Regions from separate parts of the Pseudoalteromonas sp. B131b genome, predicted to be linked through region 4. Evidence: predicted binding sites of a transcription regulator. Region 4 holds the regulator's gene; each other region holds the start of a gene.
What was found. The regulator sigma-54, encoded in region 4, starts transcription at its own class of promoters, with help from an activator protein. The targets are predictions, from matches to a motif close to GTTGGCACGNNNNTNGNNT.
Positions count from the first base shown of each region.

Region 1: P4S65_RS04390 (EF-hand domain-containing protein) is a predicted target of sigma-54. The motif match lies at 4,752-4,770, and genes of this name have one in related genera.
Region 2: P4S65_RS02395 (BON domain-containing protein) is a predicted target of sigma-54. The motif match lies at 5,471-5,489, and genes of this name have one in related genera.
Region 3: P4S65_RS00205 (EF-hand domain-containing protein) is a predicted target of sigma-54. The motif match lies at 2,689-2,707, and genes of this name have one in related genera.

Region 1 is NZ_JARLUZ010000001.1:939,531-946,948, reverse strand. Features, by position in the region: gene pepQ (Xaa-Pro dipeptidase) at 116-1,438, shown strand; gene P4S65_RS04405 (YigZ family protein) at 1,526-2,140, shown strand; gene P4S65_RS04400 (TrkH family potassium uptake protein) at 2,237-3,688, shown strand; gene P4S65_RS04395 (flagellar brake domain-containing protein) at 3,732-4,385, shown strand; gene P4S65_RS04390 (EF-hand domain-containing protein) at 4,852-5,064, shown strand; gene P4S65_RS04385 (calmodulin) at 5,203-5,415, shown strand; gene P4S65_RS04380 (calmodulin) at 5,516-5,731, shown strand; gene trkA (Trk system potassium transporter TrkA) at 5,808-7,184, opposite strand; gene rsmB (16S rRNA (cytosine(967)-C(5))-methyltransferase RsmB) at 7,261-7,418, opposite strand, start outside.
Region 2 is NZ_JARLUZ010000001.1:488,761-496,178, reverse strand. Features, by position in the region: gene P4S65_RS02420 (GGDEF domain-containing protein) at 34-1,818, shown strand; gene P4S65_RS02415 (substrate-binding periplasmic protein) at 1,836-2,645, shown strand; gene suhB (inositol-1-monophosphatase) at 2,767-3,570, opposite strand; gene P4S65_RS02405 (VOC family protein) at 3,805-4,221, shown strand; gene P4S65_RS02400 (LiaF domain-containing protein) at 4,543-5,208, opposite strand; gene P4S65_RS02395 (BON domain-containing protein) at 5,525-6,091, shown strand; gene P4S65_RS02390 (YqaE/Pmp3 family membrane protein) at 6,156-6,314, shown strand; tRNA gene P4S65_RS02385 (tRNA-Ile) at 6,595-6,671, shown strand; gene P4S65_RS02380 (RipA family octameric membrane protein) at 6,989-7,418, shown strand, end outside.
Region 3 is NZ_JARLUZ010000001.1:34,947-42,364, reverse strand. Features, by position in the region: partial or broken gene P4S65_RS00225 (amidohydrolase) at 1-1,242, opposite strand, end outside; gene P4S65_RS00220 (calcium-binding protein) at 1,377-1,613, opposite strand; gene P4S65_RS00215 (EF-hand domain-containing protein) at 1,623-1,859, opposite strand; gene P4S65_RS00210 (hypothetical protein) at 2,168-2,395, opposite strand; gene P4S65_RS00205 (EF-hand domain-containing protein) at 2,420-2,653, opposite strand; gene P4S65_RS00200 (sensor histidine kinase) at 2,985-4,442, shown strand; gene P4S65_RS00195 (hypothetical protein) at 4,444-4,986, shown strand; gene P4S65_RS00190 (sigma 54-interacting transcriptional regulator) at 4,989-6,335, shown strand; partial or broken gene P4S65_RS00185 (DUF1543 domain-containing protein) at 6,346-6,845, shown strand.
Region 4 is NZ_JARLUZ010000001.1:209,320-216,737, reverse strand. Features, by position in the region: gene mgtE (magnesium transporter) at 1-585, opposite strand, end outside; gene P4S65_RS01075 (HPr family phosphocarrier protein) at 687-959, opposite strand; gene rapZ (RNase adapter RapZ) at 1,003-1,848, opposite strand; gene ptsN (PTS IIA-like nitrogen regulatory protein PtsN) at 1,868-2,320, opposite strand; gene hpf (ribosome hibernation promoting factor) at 2,325-2,612, opposite strand; gene P4S65_RS01055 (RNA polymerase factor sigma-54) at 2,639-4,138, opposite strand; gene lptB (LPS export ABC transporter ATP-binding protein) at 4,208-4,933, opposite strand; gene lptA (lipopolysaccharide transport periplasmic protein LptA) at 4,930-5,472, opposite strand; gene lptC (LPS export ABC transporter periplasmic protein LptC) at 5,462-6,016, opposite strand; gene kdsC (3-deoxy-manno-octulosonate-8-phosphatase KdsC) at 6,013-6,564, opposite strand; gene P4S65_RS01030 (KpsF/GutQ family sugar-phosphate isomerase) at 6,565-7,418, opposite strand, start outside.

The DNA of each region.
Region 1 (7,418 bases), 730 kb from region 4:
TAATTTTAGCCTTGTTATTAAGCTATTTTCTTATCGCTATAATAGATCATTAATTTAATGCAATTGGTATAAGTGGTAGACTCAGAGCAAGTTAAATTTAACAGATGGATTAACAATGGATAAATTAGCCGTTTTATACGCCGAACATATTGCAACACTGCAACAGCGTACTCGTACAATTTGTAATAGCGAAGGGTTAGAAGGATTAGTAATTCATTCAGGCCAAGCTAAGCGCCAGTTTTTAGATGATATGTATTATCCATTTAAAGTTAATCCACAGTTTAAAGCATGGTTACCGGTTATTGATAATCCTCATTGCTGGATTGTGGTAAATGGCAGCGACAAGCCAAAACTCATATTTTACCGTCCAGTAGATTTTTGGCATAAAGTGCCAGACGAGCCTCGCGACTTTTGGGCCGAGTACTTTGATATAGAGCTACTACTTCAGCCTGATCAAGTAGAAAAGTTATTACCATACGATAAAGCTAAATATGCTTACATGGGTGAATACATTGAAGTAGCGCAAGCCCTTGGTTTTAGTATTATGAACCCTGAGCCTGTACTTAACTATTTTCATTACCACCGCGCTTATAAAACGCAGTACGAACTTGAATGTTTACGCAACGCTAACCGCATTGCAGTAGATGGGCATAAAGCTGCACGCGATACATTTTTTAATGGTGGTAGCGAGTTCGACATTCAGCAAGCGTATTTAATGGCGACACGCCAAAGCGAAAATGAAATGCCGTACGGCAACATTGTTGCGCTTAACGAAAACTGCGCTATTTTGCATTACACGCACTTTGATCCAAAAGCGCCACACACTCATAACTCATTTTTAATTGATGCCGGTGCAAACTTTAATGGTTATGCCGCTGATATTACTCGTACGTATGATTTCAAAAAGCAAGGTGAGTTTGCTGAGCTTGTACAAGCGATGACAGTTCAACAAATCGAGTTAGGTAAAGGTTTAAAGCCGGGTATGCTTTATGGTGATTTACACGTTGAATGCCATAACCGTATCGCACAAATACTCAGTGACTTTAAAATTGTTAACCTACCCGCGACAGAAATTGTTGAGCGTAAAATTACCTCTACTTTCTTCCCGCATGGACTAGGGCATCACCTTGGTTTACAAGTGCATGATATGGGCGGTTTTATGAGTGACGAAAAGGGCACACATCAACCATCGCCTGAAGGGCATCCGTTCTTGCGTTGTACTCGCCTGATCGAAAAAAACCAAGTGTTTACTATTGAGCCTGGTTTATACTTTATTGATTCACTGCTTGGTGATTTAGCACAAACCGATAATAAGCAGTTTATTAACTGGGAAAAGGTAGAGTCATTTAAACCATTTGGCGGCATTCGTATTGAAGATAACATTATTGTTCACGAAGATAGCCTAGAAAATATGACACGAGATTTAGCGCTCGATTAATTCTAGTTAACACCAATTAGTTTATACACGTTAAAATACGTACATTATTTAAAGGGGCCTTTTGGCCCCTTTTTACAAGTTTAAAATATGTCTGAATATAAATACCCTGCTGCTGACGTTTTTCATCAAGAAGAAATTAAAAAAAGTACGTTTATAGTTCACATTGCACACACCCCCGATTTAAATTCAGCTAAAGCATTTATTAAAAGCATTGAAGAAAAGTATAGCGATGCGCGTCATAACTGTTGGGCACATGTGGCAGGCAACCCCGGTGGCAGCCATGTTTATGGTTTTTCGGACGATGGTGAACCAAATGGCACTGCAGGAAAGCCTATGTTAAATGTGCTGGTGGGTTCAGGCCTTGGCGAAATCACAGCTGTCGTCACACGTTACTTTGGCGGCATAAAATTAGGCACTGGCGGACTAGTACGTGCTTATGGTGGCTCACTAAACAATGCGTTAGTGAAGTTGCAAACAGTGCTTAAAGTTCCCAGTGTTGAAATTACAGGGAGTAGCGAGTACAGCATGCAAGGCGCGATTGAGCAGTTATTAAAAACAAAGTATCAAGTGCTTAATATTGATAAGCAATTTACTGCTAATATTGAATGGGTGATTACAATAGATAGCCGCGAAGCGCAGCAAGCAATCAAAGATATTTTTGATTTAAGTCACGGCGCAGTTGAGTTAACGATTAAAGAGTAATAACCTACACAAATTGCATGTAATGCATATTCACTCTATTTAATTTGGTTGATACTACTCAACCTGAATTTACTAATAATAAAAGCGATAAGCTAAATGCAATTTCGTACCATCATAAAAATTCTTGGCCAACTCGTTGCGCTGTTTAGTATTACCATGGTGCCCTCAGCACTGGTGTCTTTAATATATAAAGACGGTGGTGGTGTTCCTTTTGTTTTAGCATTTATCTTTAGTGTTGTTATTGGCATGATGGCTTATTACCCAAACCGTCATGAAAATGGTGACTTAAAAGCACGTGAAGGCTTTTTAATTGTTGTTTTGTTTTGGTTGGTACTTGGGGCATTTGCATCGTTACCGCTTATATTTTTACAAGAACCGAATTTATCGCTCGCTGATGCGGTATTTGAAGCATTTTCTGGCTTAACAACCACAGGCGCTACAGTGCTTACCGGTATTGAGTATTTACCCAAATCGGTGTTGTTTTATCGCCAGCAACTCCAGTGGTTTGGCGGTATGGGTATAATCGTACTCGCCGTCGCTATACTGCCTATGTTAGGCGTGGGTGGTATGCAGTTGTACCGCGCTGAAATTCCAGGCCCGGTAAAAGATTCAAAAATGACTCCACGGATTGCTGATACAGCTAAGCATCTTTGGTACATTTATGTGTCGCTTACGTTGACATGTATGCTCGCTTATTGGGCGGCAGGAATGAGCTGGTTTGATGCTATCTGCCATGCATTTTCTACAGTGGCGATAGGCGGCTTTTCTACTTATGACGCATCGATAGGTCACTTTGATAGCCCTGTCATTAACTTTATTTGTGTATTCTTTTTAATTATTGCTGCAATTAATTTTTCGCTACATTATGCCGCTGTATCGAGCCGAAACGTAAGAGTTTATTTACGTGACCCTGAATTTAAAGTTTTCCTATGCATTCAGCTTGCACTTGTAGTTATTTGTTTTACGGTGCTTTCGTCAAATGAAATATATGCTAATGGCGACGAAACCCTCGATCAGGCTTTATTCCAAGCAGTATCAATGAGTACAACGGCAGGCTTTGCTACTGATAACTTTTCAACATGGCCTTTGTTTTTACCTATTTTACTTATATTTTCGAGCTTTATTGGTGGCTGTGCAGGCTCTACCGGTGGTGGTATGAAGGTCGTTCGCGTATTTTTACTTTATTTGCAGGGCGTGCGTGAGCTTAATCGTTTGGTGCATCCTCGTGCTATATATTCAATTAAGTTGGGTCGAAAGGCGTTGCCAGATAAAGTGGTAGAAGCTGTGTGGGGCTTTTTCTCTGCTTATGCGCTGGTGTTTATTATTATTATGTTAGCGCTTATGGGCACGGGTATGGATAACATAACGGCGTTCTCTGCCACTGCTGCTTGTTTAAATAATTTAGGTCCAGGTTTGGGTGATGTAGCATCGCATTATGGCGCGATAACTGATGGCGCTAAATGGTTACTTACTATTGCGATGGTGTTTGGCCGGTTAGAAATATTTACTTTACTTGTGTTATTTACGCCAACGTTTTGGCGTGGATAAAGCTAACTGTTTTATTTAAAAAATACATTACAAGGGAGAGAATATGCCAATAAGCAATCTTAATAATATAATTATTGGCAGCTTGGTCGATCTAGAAATTTTAACGCCTACCAGTAGTAAACGTATTAAGACTGAGATGGTGGGATTACTTGATGATAAATTTATTATTTTAAATTATCCAAGCTCAAAACGCTTACCTGCGGCAAGTGATTATTTACGTGACGGTATAACCGTTGTCGTGAGGGCTTTAATAGAAGGCAGCGGTGGGAAAGTAATTGCGTTTCGTCAGAAAATTATGTCTATTTCTTCTCATCCGGCTCGGCTTATTTTTATAAACTTTCCTGAGCAGGTTCAGTTATTTAGTTTGCGTTCGCAAACGCGTATCCCTACTTTATTACCTGCAAAGCTAAAACTAAGTGACGACAGAGTACTCGAAGGTGTTATTAAAGATATCTCATTAACGGGAGTTATGTTTGATGTTAGAAGTAATAAAGAGCTTGAAAGTATAAAAGATATGCAATGTACTATTATGCTAGATAGCAGTGCGCAAAATTTTGAAGGCGAGGTGTGTAGTGTTAAAGAGCATGATGCGGGGATCAGGTGTGGTATTAAACTATTAGCCAGTGAAGATGAAATGAATACCTTTATGAAAGAGCACTTTATTGATCCCTCCATGCTCGAATTCGAAGTCGGTTAAAAGAGATTTCGCTATTTTGCAACAAAATAGCGATTGCCTGCTTTATAGATGAAAATTATTTGGTTATTATTTTTAATAATTAAATAAATAATATAAAACAGTAACTTAAAATAATAAAAGATTACCGTAATCTAATTTCATGTAATAAACCCAACCCAAATAAAGCTAATTTTTTGCTTTAAACCTCATCTAAAATATCTAAATTCATAATTTGTGGTTTTTTAATCTAAATTAACCTCTTGTTTTTATTGTCTATTTTGTTTTTTCATATCGCTGTGTTGCTAAAAAGCAACAGGAAAACACTTGAAATTTATCCATATCACGATTTTATACTGTTAACCAAATGAAAAATAACAGCTTTTAAAAGTTGGCACCTAAGTTGTAATAGTCATGGTGTACTGAACTTAAGCGTGATTTAAAGTAAGACACCTTAATCGCACACACATAAATTTGAAGGATACATATTATGAAACGCATTAATAAAACACTAGCACTTATTGCATTAGCATCTTCTTCAGCCGCTTTTGCTGCAACAGATTTTGATACACTTGATGTAGATGGCAGTGGCACAATTAGCCAAGCAGAAGCATCAGTAGATGCAAAGTTAATGAGCATGTTCTCAGAACTTGATACTGACCAAAATGGTGAGTTATCAAAAAAAGAATTTTCAGAAGCTTAATTAACAAGTATTTATCCTGAGTTGCCACAGACAACCTAAGTAGGCAAGGAGCTTACGAAAGAGGGTAACAAGGAAGTGAAAAATTACGTTTAAGCTAAACGAAGCAACTTTTTTGATAGAACATTGAAGGATTAAACTATGAAACATTTAAATAAAGCACTGGCACTTATAGCTATAGCGTCTTCTTCAGTTGTATTTGCAGCATCAGACTTTAATAGCCTTGATATAGATGGTAGCGGCACAATTAGCCCAAGTGAAGCGGCAGTCGACACCGATTTAATGGCTGAATTTATCGAGCTAGATACCGACGGTAGCGGTGAGCTTTCTAAAGAAGAGTTCGCTAATTACTAGTTAACCAGAGTTCAGGTTAATTAATCTTTTTCAGATTAAACATTTTTCACAGTCAGGGATCTTTGAAAAGGACTTCCTCTTTATTATTTAGGAAATTATTATGAAAACATTAAACACAACACTGGCCGTCATCATTTTAGCATCGTCGTCAGCTGCGTATGCCGCCGTTGATTTTGCCTCTTTTGATATCGATAGTGACGGGGTTATCACCAAGCAAGAAGCGCAAGTTAACGCGCAGTTAGTGAAATTATTTGATGACTTAGACACTGACGGGAATGGTGAGCTTTCTAAAGAAGAGTTTGCAAAAGTACAGTAACTCTAAAATGATAATTAACACGCGATTATCAACGATTAAAGCCGCCTTCGCCAGCGGCTTTTTATACGTCATAAGACTACAAAAATATAGCACTTACCTGAAATAGTTTTTCTACTACATTAATGTGTTTTTTATCGATTAAAAACATAATAACGTGATCGCCTGACATAATAATGGTGTCGTCATGAGCAATGAGTACGTCGTCATTTCGTACAATTGCCCCAATCGTTGTACCTGCAGGAAGTTTTATATCTGCAATAGCACGGCCAACCACCTTTGATGTATTCTCATCACCATGGGCTACCGCTTCAATCGCCTCTGCTGCACCTTTGCGTAATGAGTAGACGTTAACAATGTCGCCACGACGTACATGTGTTAGTAATGCCGAAATGGTGGCTTGTTGAGGAGATATGGCAATGTCTATTTCTCCCCCTTGTACTAAATCAACGTAAGCACCACGCTGAATAAGTACCATTGTTTTTTGTGCGCCCATACGTTTTGCAAGCATGGCTGACATAATATTTGCTTCATCGTCATTGGTTACGGCAATAAATACATCAACTTGATCAATATGCTCTTCTGAGAGTAATTCTTGATCTGATGCGTCACCACAAAATACAACTGTGTTATCTAGCATTTCTGAGAGTTGCTCAGCACGCTCTTTGCTACGCTCAATTAATTTAACAGTGTGGTTTTTTTCAAGTGAGCGGGCAAGGCCCGCGCCAATGTTACCGCCACCCGCAATCATAATTTTTTTGTAAGAACGTTCAAGTTTTTGTAGTTCGTTCATTACTGCGCGTATATGTTTTGTAGCGGCAATAAAAAATACTTCGTCATCGGCTTCAATGACCGTTGTACCTAGTGGTTTGATTGCTTTACCTTGGCGGTAAATAGCGGCAACACGGGTTTCTACATTAGGGATGTGTTCTTTAAGTGCAGACAATGCATAACCGACGAGTAAACCGCCATAATAGGCTTTCACTGCAACTAACGAGAGCATGCCATCGGCAAACTGCAATACCTGTAATGCGCCAGGGTAGTCGATTAAGCGACGAATGTACTTGGTCACGAGTGCTTCTGGGGCAATGTAATGATCGATTGGCAAGTCGTCGTTCTGAAAAAGTTTCTCGCGGTATTTTAAATATTGCTCTGAGCGAATACGGGCAATTTTAGTGGGCGTTTTAAAAATACTGTACGCCACTTGGCATGCAACCATGTTTACTTCATCTGAACTGGTTACTGCAATAACCATATCGGCGTCTTCAGCTCCAGCTTGACGTAATACATCAGGATGCGCACTGTGTCCTACTACACCTTGTAAGTCGTACTTATCTTGAAGTTCACGTAATCGGTTACCATCTATATCAACGACTGTAATTTCATTCTGTTCGCCTACTAAATTCTCAGCGAGTGTTGCGCCTACTTGGCCAGCACCGAGTATGATTATTTTCATTATTTACCCGTGTTATAAGTAGCAATTAAGAGCCATTTTTAAATTATAAAAATGGCTAATTTACAGTTCATTAATTTTAGATTTTTTTAACTAGCTTAGCGTAATAAAATCCATCGCTTTCGCCTGGTAGTAGCTGTAACCCTGGCATTGTAACGGTGTCTTTGTCATGCAGAGGAATGTGCTCTGCATCGTCATTATTAGCTAAAAACTTAGCTACTTGTTGCTGATTTTCTT
Region 2 (7,418 bases), 280 kb from region 4:
ATTATTCTTATCAAATTATAATTAGAGTCCGACGTGACCGTACAACACAAAGTTTTAGAGTATATTTTAAATAATGCTGAAATAACGACATTATTTCAGCCTATTTTTAATATATCTAATCAAAGTATTATTGGTTACGAAGCGCTCAGTCGCGGTCCTAAAAATAGTCCACTTGAAATGCCGAATAAATTATTTGAAGTGGCTCATCAGCATGCATTAATTTCAGAACTTGAATTATTATGTCGCTCTAAAGCAATCGAAAACTTTGTAAAATTAAACCTCCAAGGCAAGCTCTTTTTAAATGTAAGCCCTAAAACTTTACTCGATCCGTGTCACCCCAAAGGCGAAACGTTGCATTTAATTGAGCAATTTGGATTAGCTGCGAACAGAGTTGTGATTGAGGTTACTGAGCAAGAGAAAGTTGATGATGGGTTTTTACTTTTAAAAACAATTGCTCATTATCGAGAGCTTGGTTTTACCATTGCTATTGATGATTTAGGCGCTGGCTACTCAGGGTTAAAGCAGTGGTCTGAGTTATGTCCAGATTTTGTAAAAATAGATCGCTATTTTATTGATTTTTGTGATGAGAGTGACGTTAAAAAAGAGTTTTTAAAATCAATCACTATACTTGCTAAAGCAACTAATACAGCCGTTATTGCAGAAGGTATTGAGCGTCCGGAGGAGCTGGCGTTAGTTGAGAGCTTAGGCATTAGTAACGTACAGGGATTTTTACTCGAAAGGCCCAGTTTACGACCAAGTTATGACTTTAGTTCTGAGCAAATACAAGCACTAACATTTAAAGCAAAGGCGCTCTGTGAGCAATCAATGGCAATAGGGTATCTTGCTTTAACTCAGTCAGCAATTGATAGCGAAACACGCTGTAAGGATGCTCACAAGCTATTTGAGCAAGACAAATCAATTATTAGTATCCCAGTATTAAATCAAGATGACCAGCCAATTGGTTTACTTCATAAAGATCAGCTAACGGAAGTATTTGCGGCCCCCTACGGGCACGCACTTTATGATAAACGCCCAGTTACAGAATTAATGGACAAGCAACCATTAGTCGTTGACGAGAATCAAATGCTTGATGTCGTAAGTAAGCAAATAACAGATCAGGATTTTGATATACGCAGGCATATAGTTATTACACGCAATAATAAATACTTGGGATTAGCGCCACTGAGAGATATTTTAAAACATATTACCGAAGAAAAAATTCGCCACGCACAGCACGCTAATCCGCTTACTATGCTACCAGGTAATGTTGCTATAAATGAAGCTATAGAGCAAAGGCTGCGTAATAAGTTAAAATTTTCATTAGCTTATATAGACCTAAATCACTTTAAACAATTTAATGACTTATATGGTTATGCCAGCGGTGATAGTGTAATTAAATTATTAGCCGATGTAACAGTGCAAGCTTGCACAAACAGTGCTAACTTTGTAGGACATATTGGCGGTGATGACTTTATGGTTGTGTTTGACCAAAGTGATGCAGTTACAATTTGCAATACAATTATTGAACGGTTTGAATTGCAGTCACAGCTATTTTTTACTCCTGAGCATATTAAAAGCAAAGGATACTGGGCTACAAATCGCGAAGGTGAAAAGCAATTTGTCCCTTTACTGACCTTATCGATTGGTTTGGTTGAACCTGATTTACAACAGTGTAAAAATAGTCATCAAGTAGCTGCATTAGCGACTGATGCTAAAAAAGAGGCCAAACGATACCGTCATAGCTATCTTTTTATCTGTAAGCGAAGAAGGCCTACACCAGCGGTGGTGCGTTTAGCAAATAGTAAAAAGGTAGTTTAACAAAGTAGGTGATTATTATGTTGCCATTTAAGTATCTGGTTAGCGTTGTAAGCTTGTTTGTGTGTAGTGCTATAGCAAGCGAAGTCAATATTATTAATGTCCCTCAAGATCAACACTCGCATTTTACGCGTGACGACTACCTCAATGAATTACTCTCAAAAGCACTTATCAGAGCAGATTACTCAGCTGAAATAAATTTAGTGCCAGTTCACCCTCATCAACAACGAAATCTTATGGCACTTGATGGGAACGCCCTTGATTTATATTGGAGTATGAGTAGCCCTGAGCGAGAGTCGTTGGCGATTGCAATTAAAATCCCTTTATTTAAAGGGTATATTGGTAAAAGAGCACTGCTTACGAATACAAAAAATGTAGATAAATTTAAAGGTATTACCTCTGTTGAGCAATTATCAATGCTTATTGCAGTGCAAGGTCATGATTGGCCTGACATGCGGATATTAGTTAACAATGGACTAAGTGTTAGGCCACTTTCTAATTTAAACTCGATGTTTGCATTAACAAGTCAGGGGCGGATTGATTATTTTCCGCGCTCATTCATCGAAGTTAATTCAGAGCTTATGGATTTAAAAGATAAGAATTTAGTAATAGTGCCAGATTTATACATTAGCTATCCAACTGGGCTTTATTATTTTGTCTCAAAAAATAAACCCGAACTGGCTCAAGCGATTGAAAAAGGGCTTAAGATCATGCAAAAAAATGGTGAATTTGATGCGCTATTTTATGAGTATTTCGCGACAGAGCTTAATTCATTACCTTACACAAAAGGTAAAACAATAGAGCTTAAGCTTGATAACCCTTATTTTTAGACACAAAAAAAGGAGCCTGAGCTCCTTTTTAGTATACTGCTGTACCAATCTACTTAGGTAGGGAAATTTAATTCGTTAAATTGTTCAAATACTTATGCAGATTAGTATTAGTAGCATTAAATTAGCGAAGTAACGACTCAGTTAATACTGGGCGAATTTCACGAATAATTGCTTGAGTCAATTTTGGTGAACCACAGATGATATTACCGCTGTGGCTATAGTTATTACCACCAGCAAAATCTACAACCATACCGCCGGCTTCTTTAACCATTAGTTCGCCCGCTGCAGAATTCCACGGTTTTAAACCAATTTCAAAAAATCCATCAACACGACCCGCTGCAACGTATGCCATATCTAGTGCAGAACAACCTGCGCGACGAATATCAGCAGTGTGTACAAACAATGCTTTAAACGCTTCAGTGTATGCATCCATGTGGTTTTTATTTTTGAAAGGGAAACCAGTAGCAAGTACAGTGCCCGCAAGAACGGTAGTTTTGCTTACACGAAGACGTTTGCTGTTAAGTTGAGTGCCTTGACCACGAGAAGCAGTGAAAAGCTCACCACGAATTGGATCATAAATAACAGCTTGGTCTAAACGACCTTTAACTTTAAGTGCGATAGAAACCGCGTAATGAGGGATGCCTTTGATGAAATTAGTTGTTCCATCGATAGGATCTACAATCCATTGGTAATCATCATCCTTGCCTTTATGCTCACCTAACTCTTCACCAACAATCGAGTGAGTTGGGTAAGATTGTAAAATAGTGTCACGAATTACGGCTTCAGCTTCTTTATCAATGTTAGTTACTAAGTCGTTAGCGCCTTTTTGTTGCACTTCAACTTTTGATAAATCTTCACTTGCGCGAAGTAAAATTTTGCCTGCGTTACGCGCAGCGCGAACCGCAATGTTTAACATTGGATGCATGGAGTTACCTTTGGGTTGTAAAAGAACGTTTATATATTTCAGCCGGCGTATTTTAGCGATTTCTGCCATAAAGTAAACAATAAACCCTAAATACTTTTGTGTGTTTTTTATACTTTATTGTTCTGCATATATATTTGCGGCTGTATAAAATTTAAATAAATCTAAAAAACCACTTTACCTAAAGTTAACTTGAGGTTTTATTGTGTTTGCATACTCAATCAAGAAGGACACATTATGTATTTAGAACATGTCAATTTAGTGGTTAATAATATTGAGGATATGATTAAATTTTATCAAGCGGTATTCCCTTATTGGTCAATCCGAAGTGAAGGTAGGGGCACTTGGCATGGTAAACCAAGGCGCTGGGTGCATTTTGGTGATGACACACAATACATTGCAATGAGCGATCATGGTGAAGGTGAAAACCGAGATTTAGCAGGCCATCAATTAGGTTTAGCGCACTTTGCTTACGTTACTCAAAATTTAGATGCAGTAGTAAAGCGTTTGCAACAAGTTGGTTTTAAAATAGATAAACAAGGCGGTGACAACCCATTTAGAAAAAATGTTTATTTTATCGATCCGGCTGGATTTGAAGTAGAGTTTGTAGAATATTTAAGTGATATACCAAGCGAGCGAAATAACGATTTATAATAAAACGTCAGGCAGTAACTTAGGCTTATTTATCTTTCGAAGTTGAATTTTAAGCCGTGTGTTTGGTTTTTAGTAGAACACACCTATGTGGTGTACTTATTCCCTATAAATAGGTAATAACAACGTATAAATGCCAAACACAGGCTAACGAAAGGCTCTACCTAGGACTGCAGTTAGCACTGAAAATAGTTGCTTGAGATCGATTTATTATCCAGAGTTCGGGTTATTTAGGTTACAAATCTCGGGCAGCGATTAAACACACCTAATTAAGGCAATATCTGACCTTAAAGGTCAATCGACTCTAACGCGCTGCTAGATAAATTATAATGAGCGGTTATTATTAACGCCAAGTTGTGTTTTTAGCTCGTTTGCAAAGCTCATAAACTTCTCTTTTATGGTGCGTTTTATTTTAACTTCAATCGACCCCATTACTGCTTTACCTTCAATATGAATAGTGGGTCCTTGGCGCTTGTTAAGCGATACCGACTTGTTTTCAAGGCTGCTTAAAATACAAAACATTTTAGAGACTACATTTACATGCTCGGGTACATAAATTTCATCGCTACCAAAAATACAGTTAACGTGAATCGTTACATTTTGATGGGTAAAAATGGCATCAGTAAAATCAAGCACTACAGAGCCCATAAAATTGGTTAAGTATATATTTTTTGGCACAACCCATTGGCCGCTGCGCTCGTTAGAACCCAAAATGCTGCGTAGCGTAAAATCATCATCGCTGTTTTGCTGTGCACTATAATGTGGAGTAAATTGCGATTGTTTTTCTGCTTTATATTGCTGATCGGTATTAAGTGTTAAGTCTTCAACTAGGATTAACAAAGCTTCATTACTACTTGCATCCATAGCCTCATCTAAGCGTCTTTCAAATGCATCCACTGAAATAACGCCATGGCTGTAATTATAAATTAATTGATCAATCACTTGTTCGCGTACTTGCTCTATTGGGCGGTCTTCAACTTTTACAGACATGGGTATTCCTTATTATATTTACTATTGGTAGTGAGTAAGCAAACGGCGTACCAAATATAATTTCAATAATTATCAGAGGCTTAATTTTTCAGTCTGTTTTTAGTTTTGTTATATTAACGATAGATTAACCAAAACAGCAATTATCTAGCTATTTTCACAATGTGAGAAAGTTTTACCGATGAGTCTGTAAATAGTTACACGGCTATAACATGAAATGAGTTGATTTAAATTCCCAACTCATTGAATTTAAATGTTAAATTTAGTTGGCCTAAAGTTCGCATTAGTTAAAGTGTCTTTAATCAAAAGGAGAAAGATTATGAAAACATTTAACAAATCTATTATCGCGGCTTTAGTTCTTGGTACTACGGCTATGAGTGCCCAAGCAAACAGCTGGGAAAACGAAAGTAAAGATGCTTGGATTGATGGTAAGGCAGAAACAGTGCTACTTATGAACACTAATCTAAACAACTTTGACATTAACACTGATGTAAAAAATGGCAAGGTAGTACTTACAGGTAAAGTTGATAGCGAAATTGAAAAAGAGTTAGCAGAAGAACTTGTACTTAGCCTAGATGGCGTATCCGATGTTGAAAACAGCCTGACTGTTGTAAAAAACATGGATACCAAAAACACAGACAAAGACATGATGGATGATGGTGATAACGACCTAACAGACGCTAAAATCACCACCGTAATCACAACACGCTTCCTATTTGACTCAGAAGTTGGTGGTACAGACATCGATGTTGATACCGATAACGGTATTGTAACTCTAAACGGTTCTGTAGAATCTGAAGCTGAAAAACAGCTAGCGGTTAAAATTGCCAAAAATGCTGAAGATGTGCGCGACGTGGTAGATAAATTATCTATCGTTGCTGAATAATGCACTATACTCAAAGCCCAGTGAATCTGGGCTTTTTGTTTTTTAATTTTAAAGGAGTTAAGTTATGGATATCATTCGTATAATATTGTCAGTTTTATTACCGCCACTAGGTGTATTTTTGCAAGTAGGCTTAGGTATGCATTTTTGGTTAAATATTTTATTAACACTGCTAGGTTATTTCCCAGGGTTAATACACGCCATTTATATTATTGCTAAAAAGTAACGTTGTGTTATTTGTATTATTAGTTGTGTAAGTCAATTTTAAATACAGCTTAAATAGGCACTTTTAATTGGCTTGCATGAATCCCTTCTCTTAAATTCCCTCATTTTTACACATTACTCCCTCATAAAAGATTACTATTTAAGCAGTTAGCTTACTGATTGTTAAAATAAAGGTTTTTAGTAGTGACAAGCCCCCAAAAAGTTTTTATACTGCAACCCGCTTTAGTCGCTCTGTGACTGAACGCTTCAAAAATTAACTGCCTAGCAGTTATATAAAAGTTGGCCCCTTAGCTCAGTTGGTTAGAGCACACGACTCATAATCGTTAGGTCCCCAGTTCGAGTCTGGGAGGGGCCACCACTTTTCAAAGCTTTCCAAGTAAATACCTACTAACCGAAATTACCCTGTGCTACCTCTGTGCTACCTCTGTGCTACTTTTTATTCTAGCAAATTAATTTTATAGAGTAACTTTTGAATTTCAGGTAAATAAAAGGAATATTCGTCTAAATTGCTATTCATAGGTCTTGAAGTAAATTGAATGCGAATTTTTATGTTTAGAAGTCATTCAATTATTGCTAGCAATTTGCTAAAAGTATGCGATCCAATTACTAGATGATATAGCTAAACTACATTTATTTTAGTAAGTTAAAAGTATAGAGTTACTTTAAGGAGTTGCTATGGGAAAGCAAAGCGGGGATTCAGTGAGCAAGTTTGAAGTATATAAAATAGCACTGGATACTAGGAACATGGAAATAGAGCTGTTTTGGAAGCGATCAAACTACTTTTTAGTGTTAAATACAGCTGTTGCAGCAGGCTTTTTCTTGAAAGCTGGTGATAGTCACCAGTTACTCCTTGGTTTTTTTGGTCTTGTTGTAGCTATACTTTGGTTGTTCGTTAACATCGGCGGGAAGTTTTGGCAGTCTCGTTGGGAGAGGAGGCTTCATCTTACCGAAGAATCCTTAAATCTCACTAATAAACTATTTTCATCTGATTGGGGTGAAATCAACAACGATGTAAAAGAAAGTATTAGATTTAGTGACCATTCAGGTATTAGAAAACTGTTTGATATGATTTTGCTAAAAAAGCCATCGGTCAGTTTCATGATGG
Region 3 (7,418 bases), 170 kb from region 4:
CTGATGTAGCATGCACTGGTTGCATTGATGGGATTATCTTTAACTTTTTAAAGCGAGGAATGTCTTCAAGCGTTACAATTTGCGCATGTTCTATACGGTTACGAAGCAATATCCCTCCCGTTTTTTAAACACCTTCTCATAAGCATCAAGTACCACTTTATTTGCTTTATCGCCAATAGCATGGGTGTGAGCGCTAAAACCGCGCTTAAAGCTTTGCGTAAAGAGTGCTTCGAGTTTTTCTTGTGTCTCTAGCATTAATCCATGATGGCCTGTACGGTCTGCATAATCTTCAATAAGAGCTGCGCCACGAGATCCAAGTGCACCATCGGCGTATACTTTAACACTGCGGATTGACATGAAACTGTTTGCGTCTTGGTATCGCCCTGCTTTAAGCATTGTGTTTAAGTCGGGGCTAGCACCACTTAACATGGCCACAATACGCACAGGTAAATTTCCTAGTTCACTGCGTTCTTTGTAAACTTCCCACGTTGCTTTATCAATGCCAGCATCATGGGTAGAGGTAATACCTAAACTTAATAAATGTTTACCTGCTGCATCTAGTGAGTCGCTTATATCTTGCTTGGAAGCTTCTGGCATATGCTGGGTAATTAGCGATTCTGCTTTATCTACAAATATGCCGGTAGGGTTGCCAAATTCGTCTTTAATTATTTCACCGCCTTCAGGTGCTTTTGTTTGGGCGGTAATACCTGCAAGTTCGAGCGCTTTTGAATTTGCCCAAATAGCGTGGCTATCTACACGTGAAAGCACAACTGGACGATCATTAACTACTTTGTCTAAATCTTTAGCTGTTGGGAAGCGGGTATCAGCCCAAAGCTCTTGGTTCCAACCTCGCCCTATAATCCAACCTTGTTTGTTATTGGCAAATATTTTTAGTTTATTTGTGACTTCATCAACCGATTTTGCACCACGTACATCAAGCTGCGATAAGTTATCTCCCAGGCCAATAACATGGCCATGAGCATCAATTAAGCCTGGTAATAAGGTGCTACCTTGTACATCAATGAGCTTGGCGTCTGGGTAGCTATCTTTAAGTGTATCGCTACCTAGTTTTACTACCTTGCCATCTTTAATGACAAGGGTAGAAAACTGCTGTACTTCGCCTTTGTATAAAGGGGTGTAACCATTGGCGTTATAAATTACTTTTGTTTGTGCAAGAGTGTAGCTAGAACTTGCGCAAAGGCTGGCTAGTATGAGTGGTTTGATTAGTTTTTTGAGTAGCATAAGGCATTATTTTTTTATTGTTAGTGAATCAACACTAACAAAATCATTTTTATAATACCAATATGATGAGATGGTTGGGGGACGAAGTAAACTAAAGCTAGTTAGTGATACCTACCTAGCTTAAGAGTTAACAATTATTTACTCGCGTATAAACCGTATTCATTTAATGTTAGCTTACCATCTTTATCTTGATCATAGCTTGAAAATCGAGACCAAAGAGCAGGGTCTATTGATGCTTCTCCACGTGTTAAAAAGCCATCTTGGTTTCTATCAAATTTATTAAATTGTTCAACAATATTATTGCTTGCGGCAAAACTTAGAGTGCAAAAAGTGCTGAATGCAAAAAGTGCCATATAGCGTATTTTTTTCATAGGAAATACTCAGTAGAGGTTATTGGTTAGATAATTTTTAAATTCGATTAATGAAATTTGGTTATCTTGATCTTTATCCCATATCAAAAATGTGCTCAATAATTGTGGTTGAGGTTCAAGTTCATCATGGGTTAAATAACCATTTTTGTTAGTATCGAGATGGGAAAAGCGTTGCTTAACATCAAGTGCTAGGGCGTCAAAGCTTGATAGTATTAAGATGCTTGTAACAAAGGAAAGTATCTTCATGGTATTTCTTCCAAAAGATTATTTAACCTGTAATCTGGTTGAGAAGTTAGCTAACACATCTGGCCTATTACGAGTAAATTCAACGCAGTCAGCGCTGGGAATAGCTGCTTGAGATAGATTTATTAACCAGAGTTCAGGTTATTTAGGTTATTTAGGTTATTTAGGTTATAAACAATTTAGTAGAAGCGGGGAAAGCACTTGCCATAATTTAAATCCCAACATTAAATCCTTTTACACACTCCCTCAGGGATTATGGCAAATGCTTTAGTTCACTCTACTAGATAAAAGCTTAAGCAAAACTTAACTTGTTAAGGCTTAAAGCTTTTAAACTCTGTCTTAGAAATCACTTCATCATCGTTTTCGTCTAAATCGGTAAATTGCTTCATTACTTCTTTGTCTTGCTTGGCTTCGATAATTGATATTTGTCCGTCCATGTCTTTATCTAGGTGGGCAAAACGCACATTTGTTGGCGATGCAATTACGGTGGCACTAATTGCTAAAAACATTAATGAAAAAGCGGCGATAAGTTGTTTCATAATCACGTTCCTTATTAAATGAGTTTATTGAATAAATTTTTTGAATTCATCTAGCGACAATTGCCCATCTTGATTTGTATCAATTTGAGAAAAATTCTCGTGTAACACGGCATCTTCACCTGCTTCGGCTTCACTTAATGTGCCGTTACTGTCTTTATCAAGTTCGTTAAAAGTCGCGTGAACGTCCATTGCGTGTGCATTAGCGCCTAAAAAGCCTAAAGCCAGTAATGATGAAATTACTAAAGTGCGTTTGTTCATAATTATTTCCTTATTGATTAAAGTTATTCCTCCTATTACAAAAATGGTGCCAATAATAATTATTGTTATTTTTCAATTGGTTATTATTTTTGCTTTAAGCCAGTGAGAAGTTTTTACTGGGTTTATTGTAATTTTTGTGCGCCTTTTGCAACATTATTTGGTGGGGGTGAAAGGGAGTTTATTAAAATCAACGAGTTACGTTGTCTCTATTTGGCGACACATTGTTTTTGTAGCGCTGGCTGTTAATCGTATTAAATATAATTGCTGGTTCAGCTAGTGTATAAGGTAAGCACTTAATAATAGAACGCTTAACTTAAAAGGACTAAACGAAATGCCAGCAACCATAGCTAAAAAATACCAAGCAATGCTTAACTGGCGGCCTAATTTAATTGGGCAATTTGCAATGAGTATGCTGCTTTCGTTACTCCCGCTTTCTATAGTGGTGATTGTATTTTTAAATGCGCTTAACAAGCAATTAGCGGTTACTCAAAGTATCGTGAGTAACAACTATCAAGTTACCAAATCGTTTAATACTCTAAAACAAGAGCTCAACAGCCTTGAGCGCGCCACTAGGCAAAACTGGGTATTAAAAAGTGAATCGCTTGATAAGCTCATTGTCGATAAATGGCAATCATCCCTACAAAGCATTGATGAACTCAAATTTGTAAACACGAATAAAGAGTATATTCACCAATGGCAACGCTTATATACCACCTTACAAACCGCGCATGTAAAACTCGTTGAGCAAAAACAACAACAAGCTGAGCTATTTGTGCCAGTGAGCGATTTAGTTGCTGAGCTTACTTTATGGTTACGTGATAAAAACGAAGCGCAAATTACCAATAACCAAAATGAGCTTACAAGCTTACAAACTTCATTTATAAACTGGCTGGTGGCACTTATTCCGCTTACTTTAATTGTTGGTGGTGGTTTTTTATGGCGTATAAGTGGGCGACTAAAAGGGTTAACTACGGTTATTGATAAGCTAGGGCAGGGGCATTGGCAGCAAAAAATATCTGTGAAAGGTTCAGCTGAGCTTGTTGAGCTAGGAGAAAAGCTCCAATGGGTGCAAGAGCAACTTCATATGCTTGAGCAGCAAAAAGATACTTTTTTACGCCATGTTACCCATGAGCTAAAAACGCCGCTTGCGTCAATGGTTGAAGGCACTGACTTATTAACTGATGAAATAGTAGGCCCAATTACCGCTGAGCAAAAAGCAGTGCTTGAGCTTATTAGCCAATCTATGGTGCGCCTTCGCACAATGATTGACAGCCTGCTGAGTTATAATGCGATTCGCACCAGTAAAGACAGCTTAAGCGAAGTTGAATTTAGTCTTCTTATTAATAAAATTAATAGCCATTTTGAGCATCGCTTAAGTGCGCGTGAGCAAGCTCTGCAGTGGCAAAACACTTTACCTAACAAACCGCTTGCTTTACCTAGTGAGCTTATTGAGATGATTTTAATTCAGCTTATTTCAAATGGCTTAAAATTTTCAGATAATAAGCAAAGCGTTACTATTAATTTAGCGCTTGAGCAAAACCAGCTTTGTATCGTTGTACTTGATAAAGGGTGCGGTATTAAAGAGCAAGAAAAAACTCAAATTTTCAGCGCATTTTATCAAGGTAAACACAGTAAAAATGTTACGCTGCAAGGCAGTGGGCTGGGCTTAACTATTGTAAAAGAGTCTGTTGAACAGCTAAGAGGTACACTTACTGTTGAGCATAACGAGCCACATGGTTGCCGGTTTTCAATTAAAATTCCCATAACAAAAAGTCTAGGAGTTAATTAACATGCGCTTGCGTTTAATCGCTATTTTATGTGTGCTTAGTAGCATGGTTATATCAGGTTGTGAAATTAATAATGGGCAAAAAGAGCGTGTGTCAATTACACCTGCACCTGTGGTCGATACAAAAAAAACGAACGACAAAAACAGTAACCCTAGTCCAAAACCTAAACCAAAAATTGAACCAAGCTATCCTCCTGCAGAGCAAGTTATTGCATGGCACGCTAATCAGTGTGGCGGATTTAAATTGGTACCTAACAAAGATGTTTTTACAGGTGAAAACGAGCTTAAACGCTTTTTTAAATTTATGTGCTTAAACATAAATGATGATCCAAATACGGTAATGACTAAGTTGCTAAAACTCGATCTTGCTTACTTTTGGCCTGATGACATAAAGCAATATTTATGGCTTCAAAAGCAGCAAGTAACTATGCAAATAAATGCTAAAAAAGAGCAGCAAGCACTTAATAATAAAATGCAAGAAACCCTCTCATCGTTAGCTACGATTGAGCAGCAACTTTTACTACGAGAAGAAACGAAGGAGCAGTAACGATGGCAGCAACTAAAGTGCAAAGTGCAAAAGTATTACTCGTTGACGACGACGCTAGCTTATTAAAACTGCTCGCTATTCGTATTGAATCAAAAGGATACGAAGTGACAACCTGTGAAAACGGCTTAACCGCACTACAAATACTTAAAAGCCAAGTGTTTGATGCCGTAATAACCGACTTACGCATGGATGAAATGGATGGTATGGCACTGCATCGTCAGCTGCAAAACCGCTACCCAGCATTACCTGTCATTATGATGACAGCGCATGGCTCAATTCCTGATGCAGTAGAGGCAACTAAGCAGGGCATTTTTGCATTCATAACTAAACCTGTAGATAAAGATGAGCTATTTGACAGCCTTGCTAAAGCAATTGAAATTCACGGTGTTAACGCTGATGAAGCTGCACCTAAAAGTAATATAGTTACGCGCAGTGGTGCAATGCTGCACTTGTTAGAGCAAGTAAAACTACTTGGGCCAACGCAAGTTAATGTACTTATTTCGGGGGCTAGTGGTACTGGTAAAGAGTTACTCGCACAGGCGATTCATCAGCATAGTCATGTAAGCGGTGGCCCTTTTGTTGCAATTAACTGTGGCGCTGTACCAGGGGAGCTTTTAGAGTCCGAATTATTTGGTCATAAAAAAGGCTCGTTTACGGGTGCAATTAAAGATCACCAAGGCTTGTTTCAACAAGCACAGGGTGGCACGTTATTTTTAGACGAAATAGGCGATATGCCGCTTAACTTGCAGGTTAAGTTACTGCGCGTATTACAAGAAAAAACAATTCGCCCAGTAGGTTTTCAAGAAGAGATAGCAATAGATGTGCGTATTGTATCGGCAACACACAAAAATCTTCCTGAAGCTATTTTAAACCAGCAATTTAGGGAAGATTTATACTATCGTTTAAACGTAGTTAATTTAAAATTACCGCCACTGTGTGAACGCCGCGAAGATATAAGCTTATTAGCACAACATTTTAGTGCAAGCATTGCTAAGCGCATGAACCAAAATGAAAAACACTTTGCAAGCGATGCTATGCATGCACTTGTACGTTACGATTGGCCAGGTAATATCCGCCAATTGCAAAACGTAGTAGAGCAGGTTGTAGCATTAACGCCAAGCGATGTTATTTCAGAGCACTTAGTGTTAGCTGCGCTAAATAGTAATGAAAAAAACGTAGAACCATTATCACTAAACGACGCTAAAAAAGAGTTTGAGCGCGACTATGTAATTAACACTTTAAAAATGGCTGGTGGTAACGTAGCTGAAGGCGCTAAGTTTGCCAAACGTAACCGTTCAGACTTTTATAAACTGATTAAAAAACATAATATTGATGTAGATAATTTATAAAGAGAAGCAAATGCAGTTATTTATGGTGTATTTAGGGGGCGAATTCAGGGTTGCCATATAGAAATGCATGATATTCGTTTTGTTGTAGGGGAGAATATAGAACAAACCTACTCAAAGTTAAAAAGCCAGTGGGTAGGCGACAGAAGTAATGTTCACATGGATAGCTACATGGCAATTAATCATATAGATGGTTTTAAAGTAGAAGTAGTCGAGAGCTATGTGGAGCAAAATAAACAACTCTATTTTGTAAATTTAGGCGCTTACCGAAGTGATTCTATGGCTGAGCAACACGACTTTGCACTGTATGTTGCAAGCAGTAGCCATGAAGCTAAAGAGCGTGCTAAAAACGATTTACTTGCAGGGCTTAGCCATATTCATAAAGATGATTTACATGATGTAGACGATTGCTTTGCCATTGATTTACTCGACAGCCAATTGAATATAAAGTTAACCCCCAGCGGTGAAGCACAAACCATAAAGCCAGATTGGTTTGGCTACCATATATTGTAATGACTTATGAGTATCGGAGCAGCTTGTTATTAACGCTGCTTTTTTTGTGAGATTAAAGCGACATAAAGACATGTTTTGCTAAAAGCAAAGCAATGAAACTAACTTTTAATGACACCTATATTGCAACATTTCTCCTTCCGCACGATATTTATATCTTTCAAAAGCTAATAATTAATTGTATCTGCCTGATGTGGGTACTCTTTTATTTTTGCATGATCCAAGTTGTAAAAATACATAGAAAAAGTGCAATCACTCTTAAAGTTCATCATCAACCTCACCTAATTAGATGCCAATAATCTGTGGCAAAGTAAAAAGCGTGCCACCTAATAAAGCGCGCCATACATACGGTTAGAAAACAGTGTGTTTCAATGAAAGCTAACTACGGTATGTGATTGCATGCTTTATGTAATATTTTAAGTTATTGTTTTTAAATGAATAGACTTTAAAAAGATATAAAGAAGTGACATAAAGGAGATTAAGGTGATTGCTATTTAATTAACATTTATTTAATTATAAGTAACAAATAAAATAATTAATAAATTGAACTGTTTTAACTTAAAAATAATGACATAA
Region 4 (7,418 bases):
TAATAACGTACTCAGTGATAGAGCGCCTATAAAACAGTTGTGTTTATCAACAACATATAGGTCATCTGTACCTTCTGGTAGCTCCCCACGTAGCCTAATATATCTAAGTACAACATCGAGCGTTACATCAGGACGAATGGTTACCGTATCGGTGTTCATTAGCGCGCCAGCTGAACGCTCTTGATATGAAAGTGCTTGTGTTGCACGCTCACGGTCTTGAATATCCATCGCGCTGACAACGTCTTTATAAACGGTGTCTGGTAAACTACGGAGTACTTCACCTAAGTCATCGTGGCCCATGTCTTCAGTTGCGGCTGCAATGTGCTCAGGTTCCATTTGGGCAATAATGCCTAAACGAACATCTTCGGAAAGCTCTTCAAGAACATCACCTTGTACATCAGGGTCAACCAATTGCCAAAGTAGTCGGCGAATTTTATGCGGCGATGACTCTAATAATAATGCGGTATCACAAGGAGCTGTTTTTGCTAACATCCGCCTAACTTGAACAAATTGACCACTGTTAAGCGACTTTGTCACTTGTTTTAATTGTTGTAGTGGATAGTCTTGTTCAAAAGCTTCAGGCATTGGCGTCCTTATTGATTTTTATATAACTATGGATAGGGAGGTTTATTAATGGGGTAATTAACCACATTTAGTTTATCTTAGTTTCGGTTTTTAGCTAAGTGCTATTCTTCTTCATTAAAGCGTTGTGCTATCAATTGACCAACGGCATGTAAAGCTTGTTCGGCATCAGGGCCCTCACACACTACTTTTACCTCTTTTCCTTGACTGCTTTCCAGTAGCATTAAAGCCAATACACTGTCCCCAGGCGCTTCTTTATCATCTTGATATATCATGATTGAGGCATCAAATTTAATTGCAAGTTGCGCTAATACTGTAGCGGCTCTTGCATGAAGTCCTAATTTATTTTTTATTAAAAAAGTGTCTTCTAAACGCATAAGTTACTCTACCTAAGCTGAACAGATGATTATTTTGAATGAGTTATTTTTCTTGTTCTCTATGGCGGATTTTTACATTTGGATGTGTCATCGAAAAACTTTCACCAATCGTTTGTGCTAAATATACTGAGCGATGTTGCCCACCAGTACAACCTATAGCAATAGTTAAGTAGCTACGGTTATTTCGCTCTAAATGTGGCAACCATGTTTGTACAAAAGTTTGAATTTGCCAAGTGAACTTTTGGACAATGCTGTGGCTGGCTAAGTAATCCTTTACGGGTTGGTCTAAGCCATTTAAAGGTTTTAATTCTGGCTCCCAATGTGGGTTCGGTAAAAAGCGTGCATCAAAGACATAATCAGCTTCCTTAGGAATGCCGTGTTTAAAGCCAAATGACTCAAAAGTAACAATGAGTTGTTTATCTTTTTTACCCAGAATTTTTTCACGAATTGATTCAGCAAGTTGATGAACACTTAAATCACTCGTGTCGATCATATAGTCAGCGCGAGTAGTGAGAACATCGAGTAGTTCTTTTTCTTTTTTTATAGCTAAATCAAGAGGTAATGAGTCAACTGATAACGGGTGTAGACGGCGAGTCTCAGAAAAACGTTTAATTAATGTTTGATCCTCACTGTCTAGATAAAACAGAGTCGGTTTAGCAAAGCCAGGTAAGTATTCAAGGATATCGTTAAATTCATCTTGCTCTTTTGGTAAATTACGGACATCAATACTAACTGCAATTTTGTCGTAGTTATCAGATACACTTCTCACTAAAGAAGGTAGCAGATTAATTGGAATATTATCTACGCAATAATAACCTAAATCTTCAACTACGCGTAAAGCAACCGATTTTCCAGAACCGGAACGGCCACTTATGATAATTAATTCCATTTATCACCCATTATGTTAATTACGATTGTTCTACAATAACTTGATACAGTTCAGTATCTGATTTTGCGCTGCGTAACTGTTTACAAAAATCTTTATTATTTAGTTTATCAGCTATCGTTGCGAGCGTCTTTAAGTGCTGCTGGTTATCGCCATCAGGTACGATGAGAGCAACAAATATATCAACAGGGCGATTATCTATTGCATCAAAATTAATAGGTGTTTCGCTTACTAATACGAGTGCTAAAGGCTCTTCTGCACCGCTCATTCGCCCATGAGGGATTGCAATACCTCTTCCTATACCAGTGCTTCCCAGTTTTTCTCTATTCATTAAGGCGCTGAGAATATCTTGTTGAGAAAGATATGGAAGCTTGTCATGAGCAAGTTGACTGATGAACTCTAAAATTCTTTTTTTACTATTAAAAAGGACCGCAGCTCTGCTGCAGTCCTGGCATATAAGTGAACTTAATTTCATAATATTAGTGTCGAGCAAGCTTCTCTTTGTGTTTAATAACTTGGCGATCGAGCTTGTCAATCAGCGAGTCAATGGCGGCGTACATATCTTGATGTTCAGTAGAGGCAAATAACTCAGCTCCACTTACATGAATCGTTGCCTCAGCTTTTTGGTTTGATTTTTCTATATCAAGAATGACATGAACATTATTAATATGATCTGAGTGTCTTTCTAGCTTCGCAAATTTGGTATTTACATAATCTCTTAATGAATCAGTTACTTCTACGTGACGACCAGTTAAGTTTAGTTGCATAAGCATTACCCTCTTTGTTTAGCGTCTTAAATCAAACTTTTTCGCTGATTTGACGGTGGAATAGCTAGAGATTCGCGATACTTTGCGATTGTACGTCTCGCTACTTTTATTCCTTGCTCAGCTAATATATCTGCAATTTTACTATCACTCAATGGTTTTGCTGAGTTTTCTGCTGCGATTAATTTTTTAATGAGAGCGCGTATTGCTGTTGATGAGCATTCGCCTCCATTTTCAGTACTTACATGGCTTGAGAAAAAATATTTAAGCTCAAAAATACCGCGAGGTGTATGCATATATTTTTGAGTTGTTACGCGTGAAATAGTTGATTCGTGCATTTCGACCATTTCTGCTACATCATTTAAAACCATTGGTTTCATGGCTTCTGGGCCATGCTCAAAAAAACCTTGTTGTTGCTTAACAATACAATTAGTTACTTTTAATAGTGTATCGTTTCTACTTTCTAAACTTTTAATAAACCATTTAGCTTCTTGTAGATGCGAGCGAATAAACTGGCTATCACCACTTGATTTAACGGTGCGTGACATTGCTGCATATTGGCTGTTGACTCTGATTTTAGGCATGCTATCTGGGTTTAGTTCAACAACCCAGCGACCTTTTATTTTTTTCACCGATACATCAGGAATTACATACTCAGATTCTTCTCTAACTATAGTATCCGCCGGTTTTGGGCTAAGAGTATGTATTAAAGTCATTATTTCTTTAAGCTCTTCTTCTTTGAGCTTTGTTTTTTTCATTAATGTACGATAGTCGCGAGCAGCTAATAGATCAATGTGCTCGGTTAAAATCATTTTTGTTTCATTAATATAGGGTGTTTCTTTATCGTATTGGTTCAGCTGAATACATAAGCATTCTTGTAAACTACGTGCTGCAATACCAACAGGGTCAAACAATTGAATTCTTTTTAAAACAGCTTCTATTTCGTCAAGTTCAACTTCGTTGTCTTCTTCGTTCTCTTGATTAAAACTTTCTAAAATTTCTTCGCAGCTCAGTGTTAAAATACCCGAATCATCGACGGCTTCAACAATCGCAATCGCAATCGCTTCATCGGTAGGACTAAAGGGAGTCAGTTGTAGTTGCCACATTAGGTATTCATGGAGCGTTTCAGTTGAGGAGCCTTGGTATATAGATTCATCTTCAGGCATTGGTCCTGATGATGATGCTGGGGCTGCGCTCATATATTCATCCCAACTAACATCCATAGCCATTTCATCACTTAGCGTATCTTTAGCAAGTGCTTCACCACTGTCTTGCTCATATTCGCTCGGAACATCATCAGCATTTGCGCTAACAGTGACATCGTCGTTATCTGCTTTTTGCTCGTTTTTACCAGCAGAATCTTCGGCGTAATCTTGCTCTTCAACCTCTAATAGGGGGTTGCTGTCGAGTGCTTCTTGTATTTCTTGCTGGAGATCCAATGTACTGAGTTGCAACAGGCGAATTGCTTGTTGCAGCTGTGGAGTCATTGTAAGTTGCTGGCCCATGCGCAGCTGTAATGATTGCCTCATGTATCTCTAACAATCCTTTTATGTTGTTATAATTAATACTAGCAGATGCTTAAAGACATGGCGTAAATGTTACAGCCTAAATTGCTCGCCTAAATAAACATCACGTACTGTTTTATCGTTTAATACGTGTTCTGGAGTGCCTGATGCAATTAACTCACCATGAGAAACTATGTAGGCTTTTTCGCAAACATCAAGAGTTTCTCTTACATTATGGTCGGTAATTAACACACCAATACCACGATTTTTAAGATGTTCTATTATTTTCTTTATATCTAACACTGAAATAGGGTCAACACCAGCAAAAGGCTCATCAAGCAATATAAATTTAGGATCAGCGGCTAGTGCTCGCGCTATTTCAACTCGGCGACGCTCGCCTCCTGATAATGCCATACCTTGGCTATCACGAATGTGCTGAATACTAAATTCATCTAATAAATTGTTAAGTGTGTCTTCTCTTGCTTGCTTATTTAGCTCTTTACGTGTTTCTAAAATAGCCATTAAGTTTTGATAAACAGTAAGCTTTCTAAAAATTGATGATTCTTGGGGTAAGTAACCAATGCCTAATCTAGCACGACTATGCATAGGTAAAAGAGTAATATCGTTATCGTCGATAGAAATCTTGCCTTTATCACTAGGTACAAGGCCTACAATCATATAAAACGTTGTGGTTTTACCTGCACCATTAGGGCCAAGTAACCCGACTATGCTGCCAGCCTTTACTTCCAGACCTACATTTTTTACAACTTCACGGCCTTTATAACTTTTAGCTAATAGTTCTGCTTTTAATGTACTCATGGCTGACCTTTATCGTTTTTTTCTTTTTTAGTCTCAATAGGTACTAAAATAGTATGCACACGATCGGTTGAGTTTTCGTCTTTTTCAGCGCTAATTAATTGCTGTTGTATATCGTAAGTAATACTCTTGGCATTTATTTTTTGACCCGCTTGCGATACTTGTGCATCGCCAATAAGGGTTAAAAATCGTTTAGCTACATCATAACGAACTTCGTTTGCGCTGGCGCTCATTATAGTGCCGTCAGTTTGTTTTTCTTCGAAATATGCAGGGCTACCAGTTGCAATTAGTAGCTGTTTATTATCGCCTAATTCATCACGTTTATGTACTTCTAAACGGTCGGCTGTAATACGGCGGTTGCCGTGAATAATCTCAACATTTTTTTCAAAAATTCCGACGTTTTCTTTTAATTGGCCTTCTTGTTTGTCGGCACTTATTGATATTTGATTCGCTGCAGGTTGAATCGCTTGTTCAGCAGCGCTAAGGTTGAAAGCTAGTATAAGTGTCGGAATAATAAGTATTTTTGAAATTTTATTGGTCATAATATATAGTTCGCGTATGGTTAATAAGTTTTATCACTTCAGTTTTTAAATCGGCTTCAAGGCCTTTACCGGTGATCTTTAAATTGGGTCCCGTAACAATAACGGGTTGCTCTGAACGCATCGTGAGTAGTTTTATATCTACTTGAATATTATCCGCATTAATCTTGTCTATCATTGCATTATCAGTAAGATTCTTGGCAACCACGTTACCTTCTAAAATTAATTGTTTTCCTTCATATAACGTTGCTTCGTCTGCATTTATTCGCCATGTTTGTTTTTCGTTATATAAGGTGAAAATGGGCTTTTCAAAAAAGGTAAAGCCTAACTGTTGATATAATTCCATTTTAGCAGCTGTAACTTTATGATTAATTTTACCATTTTCATCATAGGCCGTTTGTTTTAGCTCAATAGCAATATAATCAGGCTTAGCGATAACTTCAGCTTCAACCTGAGCTGTCATATTTGTTTGTGCAAAATAAGGGTACCAAAGCCAAACCATACAGCTGATGAATAAAACGCTTAAAATTATGCGCGCTGTATTCATGAACTAGTACCTTTGCTAGTAAGTGGTTTGTCGTTCTCTAGCATAAGTAAGTCGGTTAGTTCTCTCACTGCGCCAAAACCACCCAGCATCTGTGTCGTGTAATGTGATAAACGCTTGATTAGTGGGTGAGCATCGTTAACTGCAACGGCAAACCCGACTAATTCCATTACCGGCATATCGGGGCCATCATCACCAATGTAGGCAATTTGATCATCACTTAGGTGAAGCTTGTTTTTTAGCTCTTCGTAAGCAATAAGCTTGTTTTCTTGACCTTGATAAATATGTTGTACTGTTAAACTGGTCATACGTTGTTGCACTATCTGCGAATGGCGACCAGTAATAACAGCCACTTCAAAGCCACTGTTTATAAGCGCTTTAATGCCAAAACCATCTTTTGTATTAAATGCTTTGAGCTCTTCACCTTGATTGCCAAGATAAATTCGGCCATCAGAAAATACACCATCAATATCGCATATAAGTAGTTTTACTTTTTTAGCACGTGCTTTTGCATCAGCACTCAGCGGTTGATAGAGTTCTTCAAATTGCATTTATAATACTCCTGCTTTTAATAAGTCTTGCATATTTAGTGCGCCAATAGGCTGGTTTTGCTCATTAACAACAATCAAGCCATTTATACGTTTGTGTTCCATTATATTAAGCGCTTCAGCAGCTAAAATATCTTGTGTAGCTGTTGTGCATGACCTAGTCATAACAAGGTCTATTTGTGTTGTATGAATATCTAGTCTTTGCTCTAAAATACGGCGTAAATCACCGTCGGTAAATAATCCCACTAGCTGATTACTTTTATCAACAATGGCTGTCATACCAAGGCCTTTGGCTGACATTTCAATAAGTGCATCTTTTACGGTTTGTGAGACGCTAATAATAGGTGTATTTGCGCCGCTGTGCATAACATCTTTTAAGGTTAGTAATAATCGTTTGCCTAAACTGCCCCCAGGGTGAGAAAGCGCAAAATCATCGGCGGTAAAACCACGAGCTTCTAACAGAGCCACTGCCATCGCATCGCCCATAGCAAGAGTCGCTGTAGTGCTCGCCGTTGGTGCTAACCCTAAAGAGCATGCTTCTTTTTCTACTTTAATGCATACATGTACATTTGCATGTGTTGCCATGGTCGATTTAGTATTGCCTGTCATGGCGATTATTTTTGCACCAAGGCGTTTTAAAACAGGGATAATATTTAAAACTTCACTCGTCTCACCTGAGTTTGAAATAAGCATGACAACATCGTTTTTGGTGATCATTCCTAAATCGCCATGGCTAGCTTCGCCTGGGTGTACAAAAAAGGCAGGGCTTCCTGTACTTGCAAGTGTTGCTGCAATTTTATTACCTATGTGGCCTGATTTACCCATGCCAATAACAATAATTCGACCTTCGCAGTCAA